Regions from separate parts of the Streptodolium elevatio genome, predicted to be linked through region 2. Evidence: riboswitches for the same ligand, from Rfam matches in the RefSeq annotation. Region 2 holds a riboswitch; each other region holds the start of a gene.
What was found. A riboswitch is a leader RNA that binds a small molecule or an ion and turns the genes downstream of it on or off. The one in region 2 is predicted to bind cyclic di-AMP.

Region 1 (5,649 bases), on a different contig from region 2:
TTCCGGCAGCGGATAGCGGAGCGCCTGCGCCGCGGACTCCCGGACCTCGCGGCGGCTTTGGACGCGGGGCGCCCGCCCGCCGCGGCCGATCCGCTGGACGTCGCCGCCGCCGCGTACCTCCTGCGGCCGCCCGGGTGGGTCGCGCTGCTCGACACCGCGGGGCAGGCCGCCGAGCGCGCGGCCCAGGACCGTGCGGGCGCCGAGGCCGCCGCCGTGGTGGACCGGCTGGAGTCGGAGCTTGGCGCGCTGCGTGCCGCCGCCCGTACCGAGCAGGAGAAGTTGCGGGCCGACCTGGAGGAGGCCCGCAAGGAGGCCGAGCAGTTGCGCCGCCAGGTCCGCGGCCTCCAGGGCGGCGCGAAGCACGCCGAGAAGGAGGCGAAGCGCGCCCAGGCGGAGTTGGCGACCGTACGCGCCGAGGCGCAGACGGCGATCGCCGCCGCGGACAAGGAGACGCGCCGCCTGCGCAGCAGGGTCTCCGAGGTGGAGTCCGCCCTCGAAGCCAGCCGCCGGGCCGCGCGCGAGGGCCGCAGCATGGAGGACACGCGCGTACGCCTGCTCCTCGACACGGTCCTCGAAGCCGCCCAGGGGCTGCGCCGCGAACTGGCCCTGCCGCCGGTCGGCATCCGCCCCGCGGACACCGTCGACGCCGTGGCGCCCGAGGGGGCGAGCCCCAAGGACATCGCCAAGCGCGCGCTCGAAGGCGACGACCCCGCGCTCCTGGACCAGTTGCTGAGCCTGCCGCAGGCGCACCTGGTGATCGACGGCTACAACGTCACCAAGACGGGCTACCCGTCGCTCGCCCTTTCGGAGCAGCGCGTACGCCTACTCGGGGGACTTGCCGTCATCGCCGCGCAGAGCGGCGCCGAGGTCACCTGTGTGTTCGACGGCGCGCAATTGGACGCCCCCGTGCTGCTCGCCCCGCCCCGCGGGGTGCGGGTGCGCTTCAGCAAGGCGGGGGAGACCGCGGACGAGCTCATCCGCCGCCTGGTGCGCGCCGAACCGCCGGGCCGTCCCGTGATCGTGGTCTCGTCGGACCGCGAAGTCGCCGACGGTGTAAGGCGGGCGGGGGCGCGCCCGGTGCCGTCGACGATGCTGCTGCGCCGGCTCGCCCGCGGCTGACCGCCGCGCCGCCCCGTGCGATGCGTCCCATCTCGACCGCCGTGGTTGACATGTGACGTTGTGTCAGTGCCCGTCCCTACCGTGTGTTCCAGGAGCAACCGCTCCATCGCAGCTCCATCGGAACGCAACGGAAGAGGTGGACGACCATGCGGGTCTGCTGCCGTACGTGCCGTGCCCGAGGTCCGGCGTGTGCTGATTGTGTGGTCCCTCAAATTCTCGACGATAAATCGGACTTTTCGCCCGATGCGTCGAAATCCAACGAGTCGGTTCCGGTGTGCCGACACGCCGTGGTGGATGTGGGATATCCCACAATGCGCCGTAACGACACCGATACGGGTGATTCGCCCGTAGGGCGGAATTCGGGAATTACCGGGTGTCTCGACCTCTCGCCGGAAACCGTCGACCGCATAGCCCTGCTCGCTGAGGCGGGCCTGTCCCGCCCCCTCCGGTACGTCCCTGACCTGCGCGAAGATCCGTCGAAGCCGACTCCTCGGGAGCCGCGCCAAGCGGCCGCCGAGCCGCCCGCACAACGCCGTAAACCGCCACGAAAGTATGAACAGATGGTCGCTCTCTGATCACGCTCGGTGGACCCGGAAGCATTAATCACGAGATCTCTTGTAAAACTTCGGCGATTGATTTGAACGGATCAAGCCCGGGTCACTAATGTCTCGGGCTGAGTGCCCGCAATGTCGATCGTCCAGCCAGGGCGGCGGCGGGGACTCCCGCCGAGTCCGACGAGGCCGCGAGGCCGAGCCGGAGCCGGGGAACCATTCCCCGTGGGGTGAATCGACACGAAGTCTGTGTCGTAGGGCGTCTCTTCCGGCCCGAACCCGTCAGCTCACCCGGTAGGCGGGCGTAGGAAGAAGGAGTTCGCCTACGTGGCGTCCCACCGACGGCCGAAGAAACCGAGCAAGGCGCGCGTCGGCGTGCTCACCGCCGCTGCAGCCACCGCGGTGGCGCTCTCGCCCGGCATGTCCCAGGCCGACCCGGCCCCTTCCAAGGACCAGGTCAAGGCCCAGATCAACGAGCTGACCCATCAGGCCGAGGTCGCGACCGAGGAGCTCAACGGCTTCCAGGAGAAGACCGAGCTGCTGCAGGGCCAGGTCTCGCAGATCCAGGAGCGGATCGCCCAGGAGCAGTCCGACCTCATCTCGCTGCAGAGCACCATGGGGGTGATCGCCAGTGCGCAATACCGCAACGCCGGCGTCGACCCCACGCTCCAGCTCATGCTGTCGGAGAAGCCCGACGAGTACCTGAGCAAGGCGGCCGCGCTCGATCAGATCACCGCGCAGCAGGCCGCCTCGATCGAGCAGATCCAGGCCAAGAAGCGCACGCTCGACCAGGAGCGCACCGAGGCCTCCGCGAAGCTCGGCGAGCTCGAGGACACCCGCAAGAACCTCTCGGCCAAGAAGGCCGAGGTCGAGAAGAAGCTCCAGCAGGCCCAGGCCCTGCTGAACACGCTGACCGAGGCCGAGCGCGCCGCGATCCTCGCCGAGGAAGGCCACGGCGACACGATCGAGGCGGACGACCGCGCGTCGCGCGACGAGGCGCGTACCCCGTCGTCCACCGCGCCGACCACCACCAAGCCTTCGCCGACCACCACCAAGCCGGAGACCGAGACCCCCAAGGTCACCGTCCCGGTCAGCGGGCGGGCCGGTGCCGCCGTCGCGGCCGCCGCGTCGAAGGTCGGCAAGCCGTACGTGTACGGCGCGACAGGCCCCAACTCCTTCGACTGCTCCGGCCTCACCGGCTGGGCGTGGAAGCAGGCGGGCGTCTCGCTGCCGCGTACCTCGCAGGCGCAGGCCGGCGCCGGCCGCAGCGTCCCGGTCGACCAGATCCAGCCCGGCGACCTGGTCATCTACTACAGCGGCATGTCGCACGTCGGGATCTACGCGGGCGGCGGGCAGATCATCCACGCCCCCAAGCCCGGCACCAACGTGCGCTACGCGCCGCTGCACTCGATGAAGGTCGTCAAGGTCGTCCGTCCCTCCTGACGCGTCCGCCGACTCACCGCCCCTGATGCCGCACCGCGCCACCGGAGGCCGAACCTCCCGGTCCCCACGCCGGGAGGTTCCCGGTGCGCGGAACTCGGCGGGTGGCCCCGTTCGCGGTCTCGTACGATCAGTCCGTGGACGACCGGGGCCCTAGGGCGCGACGGATCCCGCGGTGGCTCCTGGTATTCGCGGCAATCTGCGCCGCGATATCCACCGGAATCGCCCTGGGAGTCATCGGCCTGGGCTCGGACGGTTCGAGCCGCGGGTCCGCTCCCGGCGCGAGCCCCTCTCCGCCGGTACAGGCCGCCGACCTGCCCGCCGGCCAGGAGAAGCACACCGATCCGCGCAACGAGGCGATCGCCCGGCTGCTGGAGCGCCGGGCGACGGCGGTGCGGACCCACGACCGCGCCGCGTACCTCGCGACGATCGACCCGGCGGCGAAGGCCTTCCACGACGCGCAGGCCGCGGCGTTCGACAACGCGGCGCAGATTCCCTTCGCGTCGTGGGACTACGAACTGGTCGCCGCCGACGCGTTCACCCTTCCGGAGCAGCGCCTCGCGACTTTCGCGGGCGCCACGGTGTTCGCCGCGCAGGTCGACCTGACGTACCGCATCGAGGGCTTCGACAGCGCGCCCGTGCGCAGCCCGCAGTACCTGACCTTTGTGCTCCGCGACGGTGCCTGGTTGATCGCCGCCGACACCGACGGCACCGACAGCGGCATGCGCGGCGCGGTGCAGGTGTGGGACCTGGGACCGGTCACGGTGCTGCGCGGGGACTCGGGCATCGTGCTCGGGGTCGGCGACGGGACAGACCTGCGGTCGTACCAGAAGGACATGGACACCGCGGTGCCCGACGTCCACAAGGTGTGGGGCGGCGTGTGGGCCGGGAAGGCCGTCGTGATCGTCCCGGCCAACCAGGAGCAAATGGCCCGCCTGCTCGGTGCCGAGCCGCAGCAGTACGCGCGCATCGCCGCGGTGACCACCGGCGAGCGCGGCGCCGACGTCGACGCGGCCGCCGCCGACCGGGTCATCGTCAACCCGGACGCGTTCCGCGAACTCGGCGCGGTCGAGCGGCGCGTCGTCATGACCCACGAGATCACCCACGTCGCGAGCCGGGCGTTCACCCGCAACTGGACCCCCACGTGGCTGTCCGAGGGCTTCGCGGACTACGTGGGGTACCTCAACTCCGGCCAGACCATCCGCAGTGCCGCCCCCGAGCTCCGCCGTGACGTCCGCGAGGGGCGGGTGCCCCGCACGCTGCCCGCGGACGAGCAGTTCGAGACCACGCAGGAGGCGCTGCCGCAGGCGTACGAGATGGGCTGGCTTGCCTGCCGGATGATCGCCGAGCGCTGGGGACAGGAGAAACTGGTCGAGTTCTACCGCGCGGTCGGCGAGGCGCCGCCGCCCGGTGTGGGACAGCCGGACCAGAAGAGCCGCCTCACGAGCGCGTTCGTGTCGGTCCTCCGGATCTCGCCGGCGGACTTCACGACGCAGTGGGCGGCGTACGTGCAGGCGCAGGTCAAGTAGCGGCCCGGCCGCGGCGCGGCCGTGCGGTGGGGAACAGACGGGGAGGGAAGCCGGCCGATGTCCGGTCAGAAGGTGCTGGTGGTCTGCCTCGTGGTGACCGCCGCCGTGCTGCTGGTTGCGGTCGCGCTCACCACGCCGTGGCGGCCGCTGCCCGACATCCCCGGCGGCGCGACGGCCCCCGACGCGGCCCGCGACTTCACCGCCGCGGAGATCGCCCGGGGGCGGGAACTCGCGGACCACGCCCGGCCGCCCGCGTACCTGTCCATGGCGCTGAGCCTGGTGGTCGCCCTGCTGCTCGGCCTGACCACGCTCGGCGCGCGGCTGATCGCCGCGGTCGCCCGTCCGCTCGGCGGCGGCTGGGTGTGGCAGATCCTGCTCGGCGGGCTGGTGCTGCTGCTGATCGGCCGCGCGGTGGCACTGCCGTTCGACGCGCGCCTGGAGGTGGTGCGCCGCAGGTACGGCCTGTCCGTGCAGACCTGGTCCGGCTGGTGGCTCGACGCCGCCAAGGGCTTCGCGATGTCCGCGGGGCCGGCGCTCGGCGTCGCGCTGGCGCTGTTCGCGCTGGTACGCCACTGGCCGCGCGCCGCCTGGCCGATCGCCGCCGGGGCGGGTGCGCTCCTCGTCGTCGCGATCTCCTTCCTCTACCCGCTGTTGGTGGAGCCGGCCTTCAACAAGTTCCATTCGATGCCGGAAGGCCCGCTGCGCACGTCGCTGCTGGAACTGGCGGAGAAGGACGGCGTGCCCGTCGAGGACGTGCTCGTCGCCGACGCGTCCCGGCGTACCACCGCACTCAACGCCTACGTCTCCGGCTTCGGTGCGACGCGCCGCATCGTGGTCTACGACACCACCCTGCGCCGCGCGTCGCCGCGCGAGATCGAGCTGATCACCGCCCACGAACTCGGCCACGCCAAGCGCAACGACGTCCTGCACGGCACGCTGATCGGTGCCGCGGGGATGGCGGCCGGGGTCTGCGTGATCGGCCTGCTGACGACCTGGCGGCCGCTGCTGAA
Region 2 (5,649 bases):
CGCGCAGTTCATGCCCGGGACTTGGCCCCAGTGGTCGACGGACGGCGACGGCGACGGCCGCCGTGACCCCTTCGACGCCGACGACGCGATCCCCTCGGCCGCGAAGTACGACTGCGCGCTGTCGAAGTCGATCGCCTCCGTGCCGGGGGACCGGACGAACAACATGCTCGCCGCGTACAACGCCGGCGCGTACCGCGTCATCCAGTACAAGGGGATCCCGCCGTACAAGGAGACGCGCAACTACGTCAAGAACATCCGCTCCCTGGAGCAGAGCTTCGGCGCGGTGAAGGCCCCGTTGCCGCCGTCGGTTCTCGCGGTCGGGGCCATCGAGTTCGCGCAGTCGAAGCTCGGTACGCCCTACCTCTGGGGCGGTGAGGGCACGGCCGCCCACCGGGGCCGGTTCGACTGCTCGGGCCTCACCCAGGCGGCGTACCAGAAGGTCGGCATCAAGCTCCCGCGCGTCGCGAACGACCAGTGGAACGCGGGCCGGCACCCAGCCAGGGCCGAACTGCTGCCCGGGGACCTGGTGTTCTTCGCGTACGACCTCAAGGATCCGCGCAGCATCCACCACGTGGGGATCTACGTCGGCGGCGGCACGATGATCCACGCGCCCTACACGGGCGAGGTCATCCGCTTCGGCAAGATCGACAAGCCCGACTACATCGGTGCCACACGGGTGACCCCCGAGGGGGCGGAGGCCCTGCCGGTACGCGGCGGCCCGGTCGTCGCCAACGTCGCCGGAACGGCGGGGGCAGGTGCACCCCGTACGTCCTTCTCCGACACGACCCCCGCGCCGCCCACCCCCACCCCCGCACCGGCAACCCCCTCGCCGACAGCCCCCGCACCGAGCCAACCACCGGCGCAGGCGCCCCCGCGTCCCGGTGCGCCGACGACCAGCCGCCCGGCCCCCGGCAAGCAGCCGCCGCCCTCCAGGCCCACCACGTCCCCACCGCCCACCCGTGCCCCCGCCGCGGCCCCTGTGCGCCCGTAGCGGCTCCCGGCGACGCCCATCCCCCACAACAGGCCGCCACCCGCCCGAAAACGCCGCAGGCCCCGGACCGTGGGGTCCGGGGCCTGCGGCGTGGTGCCTCTACCGCGTCACTGCGATGTCAGTTCGACCGATCGCGAGGATCAGTGGATCAGACGTTGACGCCGTGGGCGCGGAGGTAGGTGATCGGGTTGATGTCCGAGCCGTAGTTCGGGCCGGTGCGCACCTCGAAGTGCAGGTGCGGGCCGGTCGAGTTGCCGGTCGAGCCGACGAGGCCGACCTGCTGGCCGGTCGAGACCTTCTGGCCGACCGAGACGGAGATCTTCGACATGTGGCCGTACTGCGTGTAGCGGCCGTCGGCGTGCTTGATGACGACCTCGTTGCCGTACGCGCCGCCCCAGCCCGCGGAGACCACGGTGCCGGAGGTGACGGCGCTGACCTTGGTGCCGGCCGACGCGCGGAAGTCCTCACCGGTGTGGCCGTTCGACCACATGGAGCCCGAGCGGCCGTACGAGCCGCTCGCCGCACCCGGAACGGGGCGGACGTAGCCGGACGACGACGCCTCGGTCGACGACGAGTTGCCGGTCGACGGCTTGGCGGCGCTCGAGTTCGTGTTGGAGCTCGTGCTCGGCTTGGTGGTCTCGCTCTTGGCGGGGGCCTTGTCCTCGGTCAGCTTCGCGCCCGAGGGCTTCGTGGACGAGGAGGACGCCGACGGGGCCGGAGCCGGCTTCGCCGGGGTGTCCTCGGTCAGCTTCGCCGGGGCCGGGGCCGCGGTGGACTGGCCGCCCAGGGCCAGCTTCTGGCCCGGGAAGATCAGGTTCGGGTTGCCGCCGACGACGCCGCGGTTGAGGTCGTACAGCTTCTGCCAGCCGCCGGTGACGTCGTGCGCCCGGGCGATCTTGAACAGGGTGTCGCCGACGACGACCGTGTAGTCGGCCTTGGCGGTGCTCGCGGACGGCGCGGGGGTCGCCGGCTTGGTCGGGGCCTGCTGCGTCTTCGCCTCGGGCTGCGCGGCCGGCTTGGGGGCGGCGGCCTTGGCGTCCTCGGTGAGCTTCGCACCCGAGGGCTGCTGCGCGGCGGGCTTCGGCGCGGTCTGCGTCGAGGTCTTGCCCTGGGTCTGCGAGGACCCGTTGGACGAGCCGGTGTCGATCGAGGGGGCGCCGCTGTTCTTGGTCAGGCCCGCCTTGACGGAGCAGACCGGCCAGGCGCCGGGGCCCTGGCCCGCGAGCACCTTCTCGGCGATCGCGATCTGCTGGTCCTTGGTGGCCAGGTCGGCGCGCGCGGCGTACTGCGTGCCGCCGAACTCGCGCCAGGTGGAGTTGGTGAACTGCAGCCCACCGTAGAAGCCGTTGCCGGTGTTGATGGACCAGTTGCCGGTGCTCTCGCACTGGGCGACCTTGTCCCAGGTGCTCACCGACGCGGCGGAGGCGGTGGTCGCCCCGATGATCGGGGCGGCGATCGCGGCACCGGTGACACCGGCGGCGACGGCGATGCGCGAGGTCGTGGACAGACGGGTACGGCGATGACGCCCGGTTCCGGACAGCATGAAGCGTTTCCTCTCCTACGCCTGCGAGGTGAGCTGTCGGATTCGGGCTGGAGTTGCCCGGCCGCCCGCGGCGACCCCGGTCGAAGGGTCACTGGTACGGCTTCACCCCTAGCCGTCCTGGTTTGTCACCAGTCCGGCGCGTTACACCTGGTTCCCCCGCTTCTGCCGTGGCTGCTTCTCAGCTGTCCCGTCCCGACCGGCGGCAGAACTAGGCGTTCCGGTGAGAGGGGTCGGTGTGGGGACCGACGCGGAGCACGTTAGGCAGACAGATCCTGAGATCACAAGCGACTCATCGTAAGAACAGGTTTACGTCCGTTTTGTGGTGGGCAAGACGTCACTCCTTGTCACTTTTGGACGGCCGAAGGTGTCCGAATTCCTACCTTCGGTACCGCTCCACTGACCGTTTGTGAAAAACCACCACGCTTCGCGCACGGACGGTGATCGAACGTCAAATCGGTGTGACCTGGCCGACATTCCGAAGGCAAGATCCGAAATGTCCGACATGGGGCTTTGTTCGGCAGGTCATCGGCGCGCATCTCCTTCGATCGGATGACCTGACGGGCACTCTGCCATCATTCGTCCGGATTATCCGGTCGGCCGAGCTCCCTCTCAGGGCCCCAATCAGGGGAATCCCCGCGGTTCGGGAACCGCGCAGACCTCCCAAGCGTGATCTTGAAGGACGAATTCTCGGGAGGTCCTGCCGTGTCCGTGTACGCCTTGCCCGCCGCGGCCGAGCCCGCGGTGCCCCTCGCCGCCGGAGACAACATCGACGTCGATGTCCTCCAGGGCGTCAACGGCCTCGCCGAGGACACCACATGGGCGCACGGCTTCATGGAGTTCATGGGGGAGTACGGCCTCCTCGCGATCCTCGCCGGACTCCTCGGCATCGCGTGGTTCCGGGCCCGCCGGCGTCCCGACCACGACGTCGCCGTCGCCGGGCTCATCTGGGCGCCGATCGCCGCCCTGCTCGCCGAGGTGGCCAACATGCCGCTGCGCGAATGGGTCGACCGGCCCCGCCCCTTCCTGACCCACCCCGACGTCACGGTCCTCGTGCAGGGCAAGGACGACCCGTCCTTCGCCTCCGACCACGCCCTGCTGACGATGTCCCTGGCGATCGCCCTGCTGCTGGTCGACCGGAGGCTCGGCGCTATTGCCGTCCTCGTCGCCGTCCTTCAGGGGTTCGCCCGCCTCTATGTAGGGGTCCACTACCCCACGGACATCCTGGGTGGCTTCGCGCTCGGCGCTCTCGTCGCGCTCGCGCTGTCGCCGCTGGCCCTGCGTGCCCTGCTGCCGGTCGTACGCCGGGTCGAGACCACACCGCTGCGCCCGCTGGTCGTCGCGGAGCCGACCGGCTGACCCACCGCTCGCACCGTCCCGCCGCACACCGCACACCGCGCGCCTGCACGCCGCCCGCAGCCCATCGCGCCCGACGTGGCGTACCCCGCCCTCGACGAGCCACCGCCCGCAAGGGTCAAGATTCCCGAAACCGGGCCCAACCGCGCGCCCTCGGTGCCAGACTCACCCGCGTCCGGTCATCGGATCATCATCCGAGGCGTCACCCCTCCGCGCCGTTTCCCCGGACAGTCGCTCCTGCGCGGCCACCGTCCCGTGGCGCGCGCACTCCACGACGAGGGGTCCACAGCCGTGTCCGCACCGACATCCGCACGCCGCCGTACGCACCGGGCAACCGCCAAGCCCACCCCCGCCGCCGGCCGCGCCGGCACCCGCACCACCACCACCCGTAGCCGTACCCGTACCCGCGCCGCCACCCGCATCTCCGCCGCCGCAATCGTCCCGGCCGCCGCGCTGGCCGCCCTCCTCGCGGGCGCGGCCCCCGCGCAGGCCGCCACAACCCCGGCGCCGACCACACCGCCCCCTGCCGCCATCGCCGCAGCCGCAGAGCCGACGGGCCGGGCCGACGGCCAGGAGCAGGCGGAGCGTGTGGAAGCCGCGCTCCGCGAGGTCGTCGACCTCCAACTCCTCCAGCCCACCTGCGGCGAACGCGGCGCGCTCACCGTCGCCGCCCTCCAGGCGCTGCGCACGATCGGCGTCGAGGTCAAGTCCACCGGACTGCCCAAGATCGACCTCGGGCCGCTCGGCTGGATCGGCATCGGCTCGCAATACCCCGGACGCGCCGTCGCCCTCGAACTCCACCTGCTCCCCGCCGGACCCATACCGGTGAATCTGACGGTCGGCGAGAAGGCGTGCCCGTCGCGCCCCGGAACGCCCGGGCCGCGCACCCCGGAACCGCCTTCGACGGCGACCGCGACGCCCGTCGCGCCCACCTCCGCACCGCCCGCGACCCGTCCTGCCGCGTCCGTGCCCAGCACGAGCCCGCAGCCTTCCGCGCAGCCCGAACTCGCCCGTACCGGCGGCGGATCGCCGACGTGGCCGTTCCTCGTCTCGGGTGCGGGACTGCTCGCCGCGGGCGGTACGACCGCCGTCGTCGCCGCGCGCCGCCGCCGAGCCGGCTGACCCGCCACCCGCGAAGCTGCGCCGTACGCACGCAGTTGGGTACGGTCTGGTGGAGGCGCTCCGGCCCCGGCCGCGCGGCGCCTCCACGGCGGGAACCGCACGCCGTGTCACGGAGGGACTTGAAGCGGCATGGACGAGGCGGGCACGGGGGACAGGGTCGACCCCGGGGCCGAACCAGGCGCCGATCCGGGAGCAGACGCCGCACGCCTGGGCGAACGCCTGAGCCTGCGCGAGCAGGTGGCCCGCGCGATCCGCGCGGCGCTGATCGCCGGCGACATGCGCCCCGGCGTCGTCTACTCGGCGCCCGGCCTCGCCACCCGCTTTGGTGTCTCGGCGACGCCGGTACGCGAGGCCCTGCTCGACCTCGCCAAGGACGGCCTCGTGGAACCCGTGCGCAACAAGGGGTTCCGGGTCCGGGCGCTGTCCGCGCAGGACGCCGAGGAGATCCACCGCCTGCGCCGCCTCCTCGAGGTGCCGACGGTCGCCGAGATCGCCCGCGCCGGTTGTCCCGACGCGCTGCCGACCCTCCGCGCGCTCGCCGACGACATAGTCGCCGCCGCGAAGCGCGGGGACGCGCTCGAGTACGTCGCCGCCGACCAGCGGTTCCACACCTGCCTGTTGCAGCTGTCCGGCAACATGC
Region 3 (5,649 bases), on a different contig from region 2:
CCATCGTGCTGGCCTTGCGCGTGCGCGCCTATCAGGAGGGGCCCGGGTCGTACCCCGAGGTGACCCTGAGGGCGAATCAGGGTCGCACCCTGATGCGTCGCCGAGCCCGTGCGTGTGACGATCGGTCGTGTGACCTCAGCACCTCCTCCCGCCTCCCACGCGCAGACCTATCTGGGTTTCGAGCCCACGGTCGGCCGGTCGGCCCCCACGCTGTACCGCGACTCCTCGCGACGCATCGTCGCGGGCGTGGCGCGCGGACTGTCCCGGCACCTCGCGGTGGACGTGGTGTGGATCCGTGTCGGGTTCGTGGTGCTGACCCTCGGCGGCGGTCTCGGCATGGTGCTGTACGGCCTGCTGTGGCTCAACGTGCCCGAGGGCGGCGCGGAGGTACGCCAGGAACCGGCCGACGCCCGCGAGCGCAAGTCGCGCCACGCCGCCCTCGCCATCGTCACGGCGCTGCTGGCCTTCGCCCTCGTCATGGCGGTCGCCGGGGACGCCGGCTACCGGGGCGCGTGGGTGTGGCCGCTGCTGGTCGCATCGGCCGGCGTGGCCCTGGTGTGGCGGCAGGCCGACGACGCGCAGCGCACCCGCTGGCTGTCGCTCGACGGGCGCAGCCGTACCGCCGGGATCGTGCGTACGGCCATCGGGCTCGTGGTCTTCGCGATCGGCATCGGCTTCTTCGTCGCCTACCGCGGCGGCCTGGGCGACGCGTTCGCGGCGCTGCGGGGCGCGGCGCTGCTGCTGTTCGGGCTGCTGGTGATCTTCGGGCCGTTCCTGCTCCGCCAGACGCGCGACCTGGGGGCGGAGCGCAGGGCACGCATCCGCGCGCAGGAGCGGGCGGAGGTGGCGGCCCATGTGCACGACTCCGTGCTGCACACGCTGACGTTGATTCAGCGGCACGTCGACGACCCGCGCGAGGTCGCCAAGCTCGCCCGCGCGCAGGAGCGCGAACTGCGCGCGTGGCTGTACCGGCCGGAGGGCGAGGAGCCCGACCGTACGTTCGCCGCCGCGCTGCGCCAGGAGGCCGCCGAGGTCGAGGACATGCACGGAGCCACCATCGAGATCGTGTCGGTCGGCGACTGCCCGGTGGACGAGCGCCTCGCCGCGCAACTGGCCGCCGCGCGCGAGGCGATGGTGAACGCCGCCAAGTACGCCTCGGGCGCGCCGGTCCAGGTGTTCGCGGAGGTCGAGGACACGATGGTGACGGTCTTCGTACGCGACAGCGGGCCCGGCTTCGACCCCGGTGCGCTGCCCGAGGACCGGCTCGGTGTGCGAGAGTCGATCCTCGGGCGCATGCGCCGCAACGGCGGTACCGCGGTGATCCGCAGCGAGCCCGGCGAAGGCACCGAGGTCGAGCTCGAGATGGCGCGCGGCGAGGCGGCGTCGAGGAACAGGAGCACCAAGTGAGCACCCAGGGCCCGCAGGACACCCCGCACACCCCCCGGCGAAGCACGCCGCAGAACCCGCCGCAGAACGCGCCGCACGACGCGCCGCAGGATCCCCGGCAGGACGCCGAGCGCGCGGCGGCGGACGCGCCGGAACCGCGCGTGCGCGTCGTACTGGTCGACGACCACCGCATGTTCCGCACCGGCGTGCGCGCCGAGATCGGCGAGGCCGTCGAGGTCGTCGGCGAGGCCGAGGACGTCGCGTCGGCGGTCTCGGTCGTCCACGCGACGATGCCCGAGGTCGTGCTGCTCGACGTGCACCTGCCCGGCGGGGGAGGCGTCGAGGTGCTGAAGCAGTGCGCCGGCCTGCAAGGCAGGGTGCGGTTCCTGGCGCTGTCGGTGTCGGATGCGGCCGAGGACGTCATCGGGGTCATCCGGGGCGGCGCCCGCGGCTATGTCACGAAGTCCATCACCGGCGACGAACTCGTACGCGCCGTGGGCCGGGTGGCCGAGGGCGACGCGGTGTTCTCGCCGCGCCTGGCCGGCTTCGTGCTGGACGCGTTCTCGGCGACCGACGTACCGCCGATCGACGAGGACCTGGACCGGCTGACGCAGCGCGAGCGCGAGGTGCTGCGGCTGATCGCGCGCGGCTACGCGTACAAGGAGATCGCGCGGCGGCTGGTGATCTCGGTCAAGACGGTCGAGACGCATGTGTCGGCGGTGCTGCGGAAGTTGCAGTTGTCCAACCGGCACGAGCTGACCCGCTGGGCGACCGACCGCCGCCTGGTCTGACCGCGCGGCTGCCCGTCGGCAGGCCCGGGCGCAGGACTGGGCGGCAGGACCCGAAACGACGCGGGCCCCTGATTCCGGAGCACCGGAATCGGGGGCCTGCGGTACGTGGTGCGGCGGGTCAGCCCACGCGGCGCGCGGAGTGGAACGGCATCTCGGTGATCGGGGCGACCTTGATGACGGATCCCGGACGAGGGGCGTGCACCATCTTGCCGTCGCCGATGTACATCCCGACGTGGCTGATGTCGGAGTAGAAGAAGATCAGGTCGCCCGGCTGGAGCTGGGACTTGGACACCGGGCTGCCGACCTTGACCTGGTCCCAGGTGGTACGCGGCAGCTTGACGTTCGCCTTCGCCCACGCGGCCTGCATGAGGCCGGAGCAGTCGAACGAGCTCGGCCCCGCCTTGCCCCAGCCGTACGGCTTGCCGCGCTGGTCCATCGCGAAGTCGACGGCGACCGCGGCGCGCCCGGAGGCCGGGACGTTCGGCAGCGGCTCTTCGGCCTCGGGCTTGTCGCGCCCGGCGCGGTCGTCGGTGCGCTCTTCGTCGGCGTGGTCGTTGGACTCCAGGACGGCCTGGCGCTCGGCCTCGGTGAGGGTGTTGAGCAGCGCCTGGGCCTTGTTGAGCTTCTCCTGGATCTCGTTCTTCTTGCCGTTGAGGTCCTTGCGCAGCGCGTCGAGGTCGGCGAGCTGCTGGGAGGCCTCGGCGCGGTCCTGCTGGAGCATGCGCGCCTGCGCGGCGATCTGTTCGAGGCGGGTGGCCTGCTGGCTGTCGATCTGGTCCAGCATCTGGGCCTTTTGGAGGTACATCGCGGGGTCGCCGCTCAGCGCGAGCTGGAGCTCGGGCGGCATGCCCCCGTTGCGGTACTCCTCGGCGGCTATGACACCGATCTGCTCGCGCAGCTGGTTCATCGCGGCCTGCTCCTCGGCGACGCGGGTCTGCGTCGCGTTGGACTCCTTCTGCAGCACCTCGACCTGCTCCTGGACGCCGTTGAAGACGTCCGTCGCCTTGGCGACCTCGCGGTGCAGCTGGTTGACCTGCTCCTGCACCTGCGCGGAGGTGGGCGCCGGGTCGGCGCTCGAGGTGCCGGCGAACGCCACGACACCGGTCATGGTCACGGCGGCGGTGGCGAGCGTGGCGGCACCCCTCGGGGCGCTGCGCGGCTTTATCCGGCGGTGCTGCGCGGGACGGCGATGAGACGCCACGAAAGCGTCACTCCTTCCTCGGCCGCCTACCGGGTTAGCTGACAGGCTCGGGCGGAAGAAGACGCCCTACGACTCCGGACTGGCGGGCCCGGACCCGATTCGCCTCGATGGGAACCTGGGTCCCCGGCTCCGGCTCGTGCTCCTCGGCCGTGGGGGCGGCCTCGGTACGTCGCCGGACTCGGCGGTGGCGGCCGTGCACTCCTGGTGGAGCACGGGGGTACGGCCGCCTGGCCGAGAACATTAGTCACAGGAGTGTCACGACCCCCAGCTTTCCGGGCCGCATTGCCAAGTCTTTACCTTGAGGGCCGTTTCATTGTCCGCTTTGTGATTTTTGTAGTCTCGGAGCGCCATCCCACCGTGAGGAGCGTTTCGTGGACGTCGTCCGACAACTTCTGCTCGTCCTGCACATCATCGGGATCGGGTCCCTGCTCGGCGGCTTCCTCACCCAGATGAAGGGGATGAAGACCGGAGACGTCCGCATCAACCCGGCCATGACGCACGGCGCCCTCACGATGCTCGTCACCGGCATCGCGCTGGTCGGCGTCCGGCAGGCCGACGACCTCGACGTCGACAACACCAAGATCAGCGTCAAGCTCGCCATCCTCATCGGGATCCTGCTCATGGTGTGGACGAACCGCGCGAAGGAGCGCGTCGACGTGCAGCTCTTCGGCGCCGTCGGCCTGCTCACCGTCGCCAACATCGTCATCGCCGTCATGTGGACCTGAGTTCGCCCCGGGCCGAGGCGGGCGGGCACCGGAACACCGCCCGCGGCTCGTAGACTCGGCAGACGATGAGCAAACTCTTCGACGACATGCCGCTGCCGGGGTTCGACGCCGAGATCCCGCCGCCCGCCGCCGAGCCGCTGCCGGACGACGCCCCGCCGCCGCCCGAGTACGACCCGGCTCCCGACGACCTGTTCGACGGCGACTACGCCCCGCCGACCGAGCCGTACGAGGGCCACTACCGCAACGGCGCCCGCAAGCCGGTGATCGATCCCGCGCGCCTGCTCGACGGCATGAACCCGCAACAGCGCGCCGCGGTCGTCCACGAGGGCTCCCCGCTGCTCATCGTCGCGGGCGCCGGCTCCGGCAAGACCCGCGTGCTGACCCACCGCATCGCGTACCTCCTGGGCGCGCGCGGCGTGCACCCCGGCGAGATCCTCGCGATCACCTTCACCAACAAGGCCGCGGGCGAGATGAAGGAACGCGTCGAGGCACTGGTCGGCCCGCGCGCCAAGGCCATGTGGGTCTCCACGTTCCACTCCTCGTGCGTGCGCATCCTGCGGCAGCAGTACAAGAAGCTCGGCCTCAGCTCGACCTTCTCCATCTACGACGCCGCCGACTCGCAGCGGCTCATGGCGATGGTGTGCCGCGACCTGGACCTCGACCCCAAGCAGCACCCCCCGCGCAAGTTCAACGCGCAGGTGTCGAACCTCAAGAACGAGCTCATCGACCCGGAGACCTACGCGTCCGGGACGCAGAACGACGCCGAGCGCAAGCTCGCCGAGGCGTACACGCTCTATCAGGCGCGCCTGCGGCAGGCCAACGCCCTCGACTTCGACGACCTCATCATGACCACGGTCAACCTGCTGCAGGCGTTCCCGGACGTCGCCGAGCACTACCGCCGCCGCTTCCGGCACGTCCTCGTCGACGAGTACCAGGACACCAACCACGCGCAGTACGTGCTGGTCCGCGAGCTCGTCGGCGGCGCCGCCGGGCACGGCCCCAAGCGCACCGTCGACGGCGACCTGGTCAACCCCGCCGAGGAGGGCCTGGCCGAGGTCCCGCCCGCCGAACTGTGCGTCGTGGGCGACGCCGACCAGTCCATCTACGCGTTCCGCGGTGCCACCATCCGCAACATCCTCGACTTCGAGTCGGACTACCCGAACGCCACGACGATCATGCTGGAGCAGAACTACCGCTCCACCCAGACGATCCTGACCGCCGCCAACGCGGTCATCGAGCGCAACAGCAACCGGCGCGCGAAGAACCTGTGGACCGACTCGGGGCAGGGCTCGACGATCACCGGCTACACGGCCGACGACGAGCACGCCGAGGCGCAGTTCATCGCCGACGAGATCGACCGGCTGACCGACACCGGCAAGATCACCCCCAGCCAGGTCGCGGTCTTCTACCGCACCAACGCGCAGTCGCGCGTGTTCGAAGAGGTCTTCATCCGCGTCGGACTGCCGTACAAGGTCGTCGGCGGCGTGCGCTTCTACGAGCGCAAGGAGGTCCGCGACGCGCTCGCGTACCTGCGGATACTCGCCAA
Region 4 (5,649 bases), on a different contig from region 2:
TCGCGGGCCTCGTTGTGCGGCGTGGCCGCCGAAGGCGCCGCGAACGCCTCGGCCCAGTCCTCCGCGCTCAGCCAGACGTCGCCCCAGTCGGTCGACACCTCCATGCCCTCGGTCGGCGGCTCCTCGTAGAACCGGACGGCCTTCTCGATCGCCTTGACCATGTCCGCGGACGACTTCAGGCGCGCCACGTGCGGGTCGGGCTCGGGCGACGCCGCGGCCCCTTCGGGGAGCAGGTCCCGCAGGGTGCAGGTCCGCACGCCCTCCTCGCCGAGGCTCGGCAGCACGTCGGCGACATACGCGAGGTACGGCTCGTGCGGCCCGACGAACAGCACGCCGCCGCGACGGTGGCCCAGCCGTGGGTCGGAGTACAGCAGGTACGCGGAGCGGTGCAGCGCGACCACGGTCTTTCCGGTGCCGGGACCGCCGTCGACGACCAGGGCGCCGCGCGAGCCCGCCCGGATGACCGCGTCCTGGTCGGCCTGGATCGTGCCGAGGACGTCGCGCATCCGGGAGGACCGGTTGCCGCCGAGGCTGGCGATGAACGCCGACTGGTCGTCCAGCGCGGCGTGCCCTTCCAGGCCCTCGGCGGTGAACATTTCGTCCCAGTAGTCGGTGATCCGGCCGCGGGTCCAGCGGTACCTGCGGCGGCTGGCCAACCCCATCGGATTGGCGTGGGTCGCGGCGAAGAACGGCTCCGCGGCGGGGGAGCGCCAGTCGAGCAGCAGGCGGCGGCCCGAGTCGTCGGTGAGCCCAAGGCGTCCGATGTAGACCGGTTCGGGGCTGTCGTCGTGGACGATGTGGCCCAGGCAGAGGTCCAGGCCGAAGCGCCGCAGCGCGCGCAGGCGGGAGGAGAGGCGGTGGACCTCGATGTCCCGGTCCATCGCGTCACGGCCGACGCCGCCGGGCGCTTTGCGTGCCGCGTCGAGTTGGTCGGACAGTTCGGCGATGGCCTGGTCAAGGCTCGCGGCGACGGCCGCGAAGTGCCGTTCGTCCGCGTTGATCAGTTTCCGGTCGGCCTTCGCGGTGAGCTGCTCGGGCAGGGCGAAGGCGCTGGTGGTGGTCGGGGTCATGTCATCGGCTCCGTTCCGAGGTCGCTCCTGGTGGTCCGCCGGGGCGCCGGTGAGCGCCTCGGCATCGCTGTGCCGCGGCGGCGGTGTGGGTCCCGCCTCCGCTTCGGCATCGCTGCACGAGCGGTAATCCGACGACAACGCACGCACGTCGTGAATCTCCCATTTCCGTAGGTTCCGGCTTCGGCCTGCGATTCTGCGGTACGAAGGGGGCCTTGCCGCAAGGCCCCCCATGCGCTATAAGTTGAGAGTGGCAAGGAGAGAACATTCCTCCTTGCCTTTCTTTTTGCGGCGGTTTGGGCCGCACGGCGCCCTGGTTTTGCGACCGTTCGCTTCTGGCTGCCGGATGGGGCTGCCGGCGGACTGCCGGACCGGGGTATCTCACGGGCCGGCGCTATCCGCGGCGAATTCGGGCGAGGCGGTACGGCGCAACGTACGCCATTTGCCTCGCGTGCGCGCCGCAACCCCCCGTCACGCGGCGCAACGCGCGCAGGCGCGGGACGGCCCACAGCAGCCGCGCTCCGGCCGTCGCCTTCGCGCGGACGCCGCCGGCGTGACCGACCGGGGCGGCGGGCCTGGGTTTCGGGAGGGCCGCCGAGACGACGAGCGCCGCCGACGCCGCGAAGCCGGCGACCGTGCCGGCGAAGAGCCAGTCGTACGACGCGACCGCGAGCAAACCGGCCGCGAGCGCCGGGCTGAGCAGGCTCTCCAGGTCGTACGCGAGCCGCGACATCGACAGAGCCCGCGTGTACTGCCGTTCCTCGCGCAGGACTTCGGGGATCGTCGCCTGGAACGTCGGGGTGAAGGCCGCGGACGCCGCCTGGAGCAGGAAGATCAGCAGGTAGATCTGCCACACCTGGGTGACGAACGGCAGCGCGGCATCGTAGGGCGGGCGATGTGAAGGGCCGTGGATTGCGGCACCCGAAGGGCTTGACCTCAAGTTCGCTTCAAGTTCAAGGATGGTCCGCATGAACAGCGACAACGACGCCATCCTGCTCTTCCACAACACGATGCGGATCACCGCCGGGCACCTGGAGGGCTTCCGCAAAGCCATCGCCGACGCCGTCGGGTTCGCCGAACGCCACGGACCCCAGCTCATGGTCGAAGTCTTCGTCGACGAACCGGAGATGACCGCGCACAGTTTCCAGTTGTTCCGGGATTCGGACGCGGTCCGCACGCACTGGCGGCTCGCGGATCCGTACATTCAAGGGGTGATGGAGCACTGCCGCGTCGAGAGCTTCGAGGTGTACGGCGAGCCGGACGCGGAAGTGACGGCCGGTATACGCGAGGGAGTCGGCGAGGGTGCCGTCACCTTCGCCCCGCAGGTCGCCGGATTCCTGCGCTTCGGCGCGGCACTCGCAAGCTGAATGCACGCTGAACTGCCGGACCGGTCAGGCCGTTCGGCAGACCGGTCAAGCCATGTGCGGACCCGGTCGCAGCGACCCGGGTGTGCGGACGCGGCGACGCCCGGCCGGAGGAGTCCGGCCGGGCGTCGGTTTTACTGCTGTCCCGCGTCAGCCCCACAACTGCGCGGGGCGTCTGGTGTGGCTCAGATGCTGACGCCGTGGGCGCGCAGGTAAGCCAGCGGGTTGATGTCCGAGCCGTAGTTCGGGGTGGTGCGGATCTCGAAGTGCAGGTGCGGGCCGGTCGAGTTGCCGGTCGAGCCGGACAGACCGATCTGCTGGCCGGTCGAGACCTGCTGGCCGACCGACACGGACGAGGACGACAGGTGGCCGTACTGGCTGTACTTGCCGTCGGCGTGCTTGATGACGACCTCGTTGCCGTACGCGCCGCCCCAGCCGGACTTGACGACCGTGCCGGAGGTGACCGCCTTGACGGAGGTGCCCGACGCGGCGGAGAAGTCCTCACCGGTGTGGCCGTTCGACCACAGCGAGCCCGAGTTGCCGTACGAGCCGTGCGGCGCGCCCGGGACCGGACGGGTGTAGCCCGACGCGGAGGACGACGACGCGGTGGCGTTGTCGGTCGAGTTCTTGGCCGTGCTGCCGGACTTCGCGGTCGAGCTGCCGGAGTCGGTGCTCAGCTTGGCGCCGGCCTGGTTCTTGGCCTGGTTCTTCGTGCTGCCGGTGTTGGCGGAGGACTTGGTGTCCTCGGTGAGCTTGGCACCGGTCTGCGGGGCCGCGGCCTGGCCGCCGGCCAGGGCCAGCTTCTGGCCCGCGTAGATCATGTTCGGGTTGCCGCCGACGACGCCGCGGTTGTCCTGGTACAGCTTCTCCCAGCCGCCGTCGACGTGCTGGGCGTCGGCGATCTTCGAGAGAGTGTCGCCGACGACGACGGTGTACGAGGTGCTGCCGGTCGACGCGGACGCGGGAGCCTTGCTCTCGGTCTTCGCCTCGGACTTGGTGTCCTCGGAGAGCTGCGAGCCGGACTGGCTCTTCGGGGCGGCGTTCTGGGACTTGGTGGTCGAGCTGCCGGTGGAGCCGGTGTCGATCGAGGGGGTACCGCTGTTCTTGGTCAGGCCCGCCTTGACGGAGCAGACCGGCCAGGCGCCGGGGCCCTGGCCCGCGAGCACCTTCTCGGCGATCGCGATCTGCTGGTCCTTGGTGGCCAGGTCGGCGCGGTCGGCGTACTGGCCGCCGCCGAACGCGTTCCAGGTGCTCTGGGTGAACTGCAGGCCGCCGTAGAAGCCGTTGCCCGAGTTGATGGACCAATTGCCGGTGCTCTCGCACTGGGCGACCTTGTCCCAGGTGCTCACCGGGGCGGCGGAAGCGCTCGTGGCGCCGATCAGGGGGGCGGCGATCGCGGCACCGGTGACACCGGCGGCGACGGCGATGCGGGACTTCGTGGTCAGACGGTTGCGAGTTGCGGACAGCATCAAGCGTTTCCTCTCCTACGCCTGCGAGGTGAGCTGTCGGATTCGGGCTGGAGTTGCCCGGCCGCTCTCGTCCGCCCTTCGGAAAGGGCCGTCGAGCGCGGCTTCACCCCTAGCCGTCCCGGTTGTCGCCGGGCCGGCGCGTTTCACCTGGTTCCCCCGCTTCTGCCGTGGTTGCTTCTCAGCTGTCCCGTCTCGGCCGGCGGCAGAATTCGGCGTTCCGGTGAGCGGGGTCGATGTGTGGGACACCGACGCCGAGAAAGGTAGGCAGACGGACTCCGACAACTCAAATCCCCTCCCCGCAAAGCCGGTTTGGGAATATCGGCGTTCGGGGAATAGGCCACGCGGTGTAGTTCGGGGCGACCGGTATGTGTGCGGATTTCTCCGTACGGTGATCACCGGGCCACGCAGGGCATGATCGCCTCACCCAAAGTGGCCCGGGGGTGATGCAGCGTCGATTCGGTAAAGCAGGGGCAAAGTTATGAGAATCCGGCGCATCACCGCGATTAGGACGTTCCGGATGTGGGGAAGCTGCCTCCCGGCGCGCGCACGAGCCCGCTGAAACCGTCAACACACGTTTGACCGACGGGGCGCGCGCGGATCCACAAGGTCACCGGGGGCATTTCCGGCCGGTGATCCGTCGCGGGACGCGTCGCGTCAGGAGCCGTTCTTCACCGGCTTGTAGAGGTTCACGGCTTGTAGAGGGTCACCGGCTTGTAGAAGAAGGTGCAGTCGCGCAGGACGCCGTCCGGATCGGCCGCGTACGCCGGGACGACGCCGTAGCGCGTCCAGCCCGCCGCCTCGTACATGCGCTCGGCCGGGCTCTCCGTCTCGGTGTCGAGCATGAGCAGCGTGATGCCGGCCTCGGCCGCGTGCGCCTCGGCGGTCGCCAGCAGCGCGCGGCCCAGACCTTGCCCGCGTGCGTCGCGGTGGACCATCAGCTTGACCACGTCGGCGCGGTGCGCGCCGTTCGCCCAGGAGCTGAAGGCCAGGCAGACCGTGCCGAGCACGCGGCCGTGGAAGGCGGCACCGTCGGAGGCGCTGTCGGGGGCGCGGTTGTACGCGGTCCACACGACGAAGGCGCCCGCGCGCACGGCGTCCGCCTGGCTGTGCCACCACGCGGCGCCGTCGCCGGGCGTGAACGGAGTGCGGAAGCCGAGCGACGCACCGCCGGTCACGGTGTCGGCGAGCAGTTCCCCGAGAGCGGGCACGGCGTCGTCGAACGCGTCCGCCGGCAGGCGACGGATCCCGACCCGGGGCGCGGCCGTCACGGCGCGACCACCACGAGTGCGTACCGGACGGGCCGTGCGCCCGGGCAGGCGTACGCGGACGGCCCCCACAACCGGAAGCTCATCGCGTCGCCCTCGTCGAGCGTGTGCGTCGTGCCCTCGACGGTGACGGCGAGCGTGCCGTCGAGGACGCGGATGTGGTGTTCGAGGCCCGGCGTCGGCGGGCCGTCGTACGCGATGTGCGCGCCCGGGGCGAGCAGGCCCTCGACGACCTCGGCGCGCAGGTCCGGGTTCGGCGGGGACACCGAGCGCCGCACGAAGCCCGAGGCCTCGTCGGTCCAGACCCGCTGTTCCTCGGCGCGCACGACGCGGACGGCCTCGGCGCCGGACTCGACCTCGGCGAGCAGACGCGACATCGTGCGCCCGTACGCCGTGCAGAGCTTGTTCAGCAGTGCCGCCGTCGGGCTGATCTCGGCGCGTTCGAGGCGCGAGAGGGTGGAGCGGCTCACACCGGTCCGGCCGG

Region 1: another riboswitch for cyclic di-AMP. It lies ahead of ACWD12_RS38320 (C40 family peptidase); the one in region 2 lies ahead of ACWD12_RS36900 (transglycosylase family protein).
Region 3: another riboswitch for cyclic di-AMP. It lies ahead of ACWD12_RS02105 (C40 family peptidase); the one in region 2 lies ahead of ACWD12_RS36900 (transglycosylase family protein).
Region 4: another riboswitch for cyclic di-AMP. It lies ahead of ACWD12_RS12920 (transglycosylase family protein); the one in region 2 lies ahead of ACWD12_RS36900 (transglycosylase family protein).

Annotation. Positions count from the first base shown of each region.
Region 1 is NZ_JBSFVE010000037.1:11,930-17,578, forward strand. It holds gene ACWD12_RS38315 (NYN domain-containing protein) at 1-1,119, shown strand, start outside; cyclic di-AMP (ydaO/yuaA leader) riboswitch at 1,833-1,987, shown strand; gene ACWD12_RS38320 (C40 family peptidase) at 1,998-3,113, shown strand; gene ACWD12_RS38325 (hypothetical protein) at 3,248-4,639, shown strand; partial or broken gene ACWD12_RS38330 (M48 family metallopeptidase) at 4,904-5,649, shown strand, end outside.
Region 2 is NZ_JBSFVE010000032.1:12,339-17,987, forward strand. It holds partial or broken gene ACWD12_RS36895 (NlpC/P60 family protein) at 1-706, shown strand, start outside; gene ACWD12_RS36900 (transglycosylase family protein) at 1,140-2,534, opposite strand; cyclic di-AMP (ydaO/yuaA leader) riboswitch at 2,538-2,717, opposite strand; gene ACWD12_RS36905 (phosphatase PAP2 family protein) at 3,237-3,890, shown strand; gene ACWD12_RS36910 (hypothetical protein) at 4,179-5,009, shown strand; gene ACWD12_RS36915 (GntR family transcriptional regulator) at 5,139-5,649, shown strand, end outside.
Region 3 is NZ_JBSFVE010000001.1:483,863-489,511, reverse strand. It holds gene ACWD12_RS02115 (ATP-binding protein) at 130-1,407, shown strand; gene ACWD12_RS02110 (LuxR C-terminal-related transcriptional regulator) at 1,578-2,177, shown strand; gene ACWD12_RS02105 (C40 family peptidase) at 2,296-3,378, opposite strand; cyclic di-AMP (ydaO/yuaA leader) riboswitch at 3,387-3,523, opposite strand; gene ACWD12_RS02100 (hypothetical protein) at 3,750-4,103, shown strand; gene pcrA (DNA helicase PcrA) at 4,169-5,649, shown strand, end outside.
Region 4 is NZ_JBSFVE010000005.1:274,394-280,042, forward strand. It holds gene helR (RNA polymerase recycling motor ATPase HelR) at 1-1,070, opposite strand, end outside; partial or broken gene ACWD12_RS12910 (MFS transporter) at 1,549-1,944, opposite strand; gene ACWD12_RS12915 (hypothetical protein) at 2,036-2,434, shown strand; gene ACWD12_RS12920 (transglycosylase family protein) at 2,617-3,900, opposite strand; cyclic di-AMP (ydaO/yuaA leader) riboswitch at 3,904-4,077, opposite strand; gene ACWD12_RS12925 (N-acetyltransferase family protein) at 4,587-5,168, opposite strand; gene ACWD12_RS12930 (helix-turn-helix domain-containing protein) at 5,165-5,649, opposite strand, start outside.